2 regions of the Shewanella sp. GutDb-MelDb genome follow, and region 2 is predicted to be linked to the other one. Evidence: riboswitches for the same ligand, from Rfam matches in the RefSeq annotation. Region 2 holds a riboswitch; the other holds the start of a gene.
What was found. Region 2 has a riboswitch for thiamine pyrophosphate ahead of CXF82_RS12190 (TonB-dependent receptor). Riboswitches for the same ligand answer to the same signal wherever they lie in the genome.
Positions count from the first base shown of each region.

Region 1 (3,094 bases), on a different contig from region 2:
GCCCTTGGCCTTAAACTCAGCTGACATCTGCGCCATGCCACTGCTAATATCACTATCCGAAAGCGCTGATGTTTCAGTTTGACCGCTATAGGCTTGATACTCTGCGGGTGACTTAACTTCGACCCCCTTTGCTTCAACTTCTAACGCCAGCTTCTCTTGCGCTGCGGCGTAGTCGCGAACCTCTTGGCTTATTTTCATTGAACAGAACTTTGGACCACACATAGAGCAAAAGTGAGCCACTTTGGCTGACTCTTGCGGCAGTGACTCATCGTGATAAGCGCGAGCCGTTTCAGGATCCAAGCCTAAGTTATATTGATCTTCCCATCGGAACTCAAAACGTGCTTTTGAAAGTGCGTTATCTCGAATTTGTGCACTTGGGTGACCTTTAGCAACATCGCCAGCATGAGCCGCAATCTTATAAGCAATAAGCCCCTGTTTAACATCGTCTTTATTAGGTAAGCCCAGATGCTCTTTTGGCGTCACATAGCACAACATTGCACAGCCATACCAGGCAATCATCGCCGCGCCTATACCTGAGGTAAAGTGATCATAACCAGGAGCAATGTCGGTCGTTTGCGGGCCTAAAGTATAAAAAGGCGCCTCATCACAAATATCTAATTGCTTATCCATATTCTCTTTAATGAGGTTCATTGGAATATGGCCAGGCCCTTCAATGATGGTCTGAACATCGTATTGCCAGGCAATTTTAACCAGCTCGCCTAAGGTCTCGAGCTCTGCAAATTGAGCTTCATCATTGGCATCAGCAATCGAGCCCGGACGCATACCATCCCCTAATGACAGTGAGACATCATAAGCTGCACAGATCTCACAAATATCTCTGAAATGTTCATAGAGGAAGTTTTCTTTATGGTGCGACAAACACCATTTAGCCAGAATAGACCCCCCGCGCGATACGATGCCCGTGAGGCGTTTTGCGGTCATGGGTACGTAACACAGCAATACACCCGCATGGATAGTAAAGTAGTCAACGCCTTGCTCAGCTTGCTCTATCAAGGTGTCGCGGAATGTTTCCCAGTTAAGATCTTCAGCAACACCATTCACTTTTTCGAGTGCTTGATAGATAGGCACGGTTCCAATGGGGACAGGAGAGTTGCGGATAATCCACTCTCGGGTTTCGTGGATATAACGACCGGTAGACAAGTCCATTACCGTATCAGCCCCCCAGCGGGTAGACCACACCAGCTTTTCAACCTCTTCTTCGATAGAAGAAGTCACTGCTGAATTACCAATATTGGCGTTCACTTTCACTAAAAAGTTACGTCCAATAATCATCGGTTCAGCTTCAGGATGATTGATATTTAACGGGATAATGGCTCGGCCACGAGCAATTTCACTGCGAACAAACTCAGCAGTGATTGGCTCATCGATAACGGCGCCAAAGCTTTCGCCCTTATTTTTTTGAGTTAACATAGGGTCGGTCACCTCTGCCATTGCCATATTTTCGCGAATAGCGATATATTCCATTTCAGGGGTGATAATCCCTTGGCGGGCATAGTGCATTTGCGTTACGCGCTGACCAGACTTTGCACGGCGAGGAGGCACTAACGACTCAAAACGTAAATGGTCTAAACCATCATCGGCCAAGCGTTGCTGGGTAAAACCAGAGCTGACAGCGGGTAACTGTTCGGTATCATTTCGTTCAACGATCCAGTTATGACGTAATTTATCTAAGCCTTTGTGCACATCAATATTGGCATCAGGATCTGAGTAAGCCCCAGCACAGTCGTATACTTTCAGCGGTGGGTTAGCTTCAAATACAGGATTTTTCTCATCACCACTGAGCAAAGTGTCAGCTTGATGAATTTGGCGCATACCGACGTTAAGATCAACGCGGCTACCTTGAAGATAGATCTTCTCGGAATTTGGGTGTTGTAACGGTTTTAGGTTATCGATGAACTGTTGAGCTTGAGCTCGGGTTTCGCGGCGTTTAGACATTAGCAAACTCACTATTATAAAAATGAAGTTGCTTGTCAGGAGAAATGAGTAATTGAAAGTTGAAAATGAAACCGCGTCATAACGCTAATTCCAGATGCACTTAACCACCGAAATGTGACTGCTAGCAGCATTAATACAGCCGATACTATGCAGTTATTTCGCTTGTTACCTACGCAGGTTCTAGCCTGATCAGGTTCAACGGATCCCGAATAAACGGTCTCAGCCATATGGCACTCCGACAAGATGAGCCGGCAGTATAAGCCTAACAGTGACTAAGAAACAAGTACAAATCATTCACAAACCCCTGTTATGGTAAATATTTTTATTGACCCATAGCTTGTTGATAATAATACGAATAATTTAATACTGCATATTAAACCACTATTTATCATGAAAAATTATCACCTCAAAAACGACTATTTTCGACTAATCATTCTCTTTTCTAATCGTGCTGAGATAGCGTCATTAATCGCTTTTTTAACTTTATCGCCACCGCAGTTAAAGGGGTAACCGATATTTTCTGCGTAAGGGTTAATTTGGGTCGGCACCTGCACTATTCGAAAGCAGGTATCACCGTGACGTACGATACGGTTAGGATCGAGTCGATGATCTGTCGTGGGTATTTTGCTGTACTCATCTACCTCAGGAAAAACTAACTCTACCATGTCACCATCCATCTTACTCAAAGAGTGCGGCCCGCTATATTTATTGGCTTTATCGACAATCAGTGCATCTAGTGCGGCATCATTTTTTCGTTGAAGATAGGATTGAGCAATAGCCATTGCACTACGGCGAGGAACGTACGTCGGCAGGCTCTTATTAATTCTTATGTCCGTTTTTTCCGATAAATCCGTTGTCGGCAGTATGGCTTCAATGGTGTTGTCAGCCTCCATCGCGGGTTCATGTACTGGCGATGTCTCGACAAGTTCGTCAGCCTCGCTGGGGTTGTCGCTATCTGTTGGCGAATGACGTGGCGATCTCACCTTACTTGTTGAGCTGTCGATGCTATCCATCACCTCATCTTTTACCGGTTTAGCTTCGACATACAGGTATGATTGGATTTTGATTGGGGCAACAGTTGTAACCTTTAGCGTTTGTCTCACCCAAAGCTGATTAATAATACCAATCAATACAATGT
Region 1 covers NZ_PJBM01000140.1:11,698-14,791, reverse strand. The annotation lists gene thiC (phosphomethylpyrimidine synthase ThiC) at 1-1,956, opposite strand, end outside; TPP riboswitch at 2,106-2,204, opposite strand; gene CXF82_RS05775 (hypothetical protein) at 2,373-3,094, opposite strand, start outside.
Region 1: another riboswitch for thiamine pyrophosphate. It lies ahead of thiC (phosphomethylpyrimidine synthase ThiC); the one in region 2 lies ahead of CXF82_RS12190 (TonB-dependent receptor).

Region 2 (3,094 bases):
GAGAGGTTAATGAAGTCAGTTCAACATTTTCAGCACCAGTGTAAATAAACTTTAAAACGGTGCCGTTAGTACGTTGCTTATCAACGCCAGGTGCATCCGTTAACGTATCAAAACCGTTATTATCTAATGTCCAAGCATCATATCCATTATCGTAATTTGCATGTAAGTAAGTCAGGTCAATTTCTAGTTCTTCAGTCGCGTACCAACGTAATTTTGCGCGACCAGTGAATTCATCACGGTTATTAGTATCGCTCTCACCAAGATAAAGATTATCTCGATAACCATCTTGCTGATGCTGTTGCAGCGACACACGGTAAAGCAAGTTTCCAGAATCGGTTAATGGACCCGAGCTAAAACCACTAAAGGTCTGTAAATTATCATCGCCTAGCGAGATCTCTGCACCATTTTCAAATACGTCGGTAGGATCATTACTTTTAAGGTAGATAAGACCTGCTAACGCATTAGCGCCATAACGTGTACCTTGAGGACCGCGTAATACTTCAACTTGTTGTAAGTCGTACATGCTTGAAGCCATGCCTAAACCGGACAAATCGATATCATCAACGATAAAGCCAACAGAGGAGTTAGGTGCGCCTTGATACTCTTCTTGCTCACCGACACCACGAATTTGGAAGTATTTGGGTCTTGAGCTACCACCGGACCAGTTGAAATTAGCAATTGAGTTTAAGATATCTTCAAAGTGCTGTGCACCTTCATCCTCAATTTGCTGCTGATCAATAACGGTGACGCTTGATGGCATTTTTTCTAGCGATGTGCCCCGAAAATCAGATGTCACAACCATGACTTCCATCTCATCAACAGGTGTTTCTGAGTCAGTATTGGCAAACGTAGGTGATGAAACTAGCGCAGCCATGACGGCAACCGCTATAGGAGAATAAGTTTTTAGATTTAACATAGGACCTCAAATTAAAATTTTGAGATCCGGCAACATAAAGAAGCGTTCGGGAAATGAATTGTGGCCCATTCCTACGCCGGTATTAGCCGGATCAGGTTCTAAGGGTTCGTTTTTCAACATCTCAGTTAAAATCCACAATATCCAACTTATGGTTTATAGACTTTAACACCCCTTGGCGCGGCCGATTATACATGAATTTCACAAACTGATGACAGTCTTCTTAACGTTTACAATCTTTATGCATAAAAAAACGTCAGCTTTGCTGACGTTTTCATAACAAATATAATTTCTAATCATCTACATATTAATTTGAAAAGGCTTTTCTTACATATAGCTCAAAGCGAGTTGCGTTAACATTAGGCGCAACCGCTGATACTTGTAGCTGCTGCTTGCCATGCAATTTTACTGACTTCCAGCTTACGCCTTCATCATCAATCGTCATGCCACTGGTATCAAACCAAGTGAATTTATACTGCAAGCGCAAGTCAGTAGAGACCTGACTAATAATCGTGCCCGTGCCTTGTAAAAAACCACCTTCAGGGCGCGCCATTACACTTCCTACGGTGACTTCTTTACCAAAGCTGTTGTTATCAACACGCACTTCACCTTTAGAACCCACCATTAAGCCTGCTGTGTGTGGTGCACAAGCCGCGACAATCAACGCTGTAAATAAGCCTAAAATCAATTTTTTCATTTTGTTCCCTAGAATAAAATCATTCAGTGTTAATACAAGGATAGCTAAGTTAATCTATTAAAAAATGGGCTCTTGCCGTCGCAATCAAGTGTTTACGATTAGTCTGCCAACAAGTAATGCTCACGTTAGCGACTCGTCGACCTTGGCGAGTGATCTTACATTCAGCAAAGCTACCTTTATGGTAGCCAGCTCTGAGATAATCAATTGAGAAATCAACTACTTTTGGTACTTTAGTGGTCTGCATAAAGACCATTAGCTGCACAATGGCTGACATTTCCATAAAACCTGCGATAACACCACCATGCAGTGCAGGTAGTACTGGGTTACCGATATTATCATCTTTTGCTGGCAGCTTAAAAACCAGTTCATCGCCAAAACGCTCAACACCCATTCCAATAAACTGGGCGTAAGGCACATGTTCAAGCAAGTGACCAAAATCATTTAGTTCCGTTGCTTTTCGTACGATACTTTTGAAATCTAACTTTGTCGCATCAGATTCTGAATGACTCGGGTTAGTCATGACGCGGCTCTCCCATCAGTGCTTGTCTAAACTCTTCGCCAACCATTTCTGGACTAATTCGCATAAACGAGCCTACCGCATTAGCAATGGGATCATCGATTGAATCTTGGTAAGCAATAGCACGAGTAAAAGCGACGCTAGATGACAATTTATAACACTCTGCAAAACCATAGACTGGCTTAAACGGTTCAGCAGGTTTCATGTAATCAACTCGCAGATCAAGCGTTGGTGAGATCTCCAAAGCACCAAACTGATCAAAAATAGAACACACGACAGCGCAGCCACTGGCCGTATCCATCAATGTTGTTATCACTCCACCGTGGATCACACCAGTGTCTGGGTAACCAACAAGTTGAGGATCATAAGGCAGCTCAATGAGCACATGTTTATCACTGCCCTCTAACACCTTAAGCTTTAATTTTTGGCACTGAGTAAGTTGCCCAACAAATCGACTTGCCATCTCCGTTAACGGAAAAACATCGGCAGCTTTTTTCATCGTTTTTGACTCAACATAGGGCCTAAAGAGTGGCCTCCGACTAAATGCATGTGAATATGGAAAACCTCTTGGCCTGCGTGTTCATTACAGTTCAAGATCACGCGATAACCGTCTTCTGCTATCCCTTCCTCGCGAGCCAGTTTGGCCGCAACAGACATCATTCTTCCCAACGCTTTCTCATCGGAAGCCTTAATATCATTTATTGTCGGGATCAGATGGTTAGGAATAATCAATATATGCGTCGGTGCTTGTGCACTGATATCTCTAAATGCAGTCACTAGCTCATCTTGAAATAGGATATCTGCTGGAATTTCACGTCGAATAATTTTGCTGAATATGGTTTCTTCGGCCATTTTATTGCTCTCATAAGAATAAGTTAAACCTAGTATACTCGAAAAACGGCATCTGGCGATTCGCGTTTTTATGCGTTAAAAAGTCTATTTGCAATGATTTGAGTGCCAATTGAAC
Region 2 covers NZ_PJBM01000226.1:41,190-44,283, forward strand. The annotation lists gene CXF82_RS12190 (TonB-dependent receptor) at 1-916, opposite strand, end outside; TPP riboswitch at 968-1,099, opposite strand; gene CXF82_RS12195 (YcfL family putative periplasmic lipoprotein) at 1,221-1,610, opposite strand; gene CXF82_RS12200 (PaaI family thioesterase) at 1,660-2,130, opposite strand; gene CXF82_RS12205 (PaaI family thioesterase) at 2,123-2,626, opposite strand; gene hinT (purine nucleoside phosphoramidase) at 2,623-2,979, opposite strand.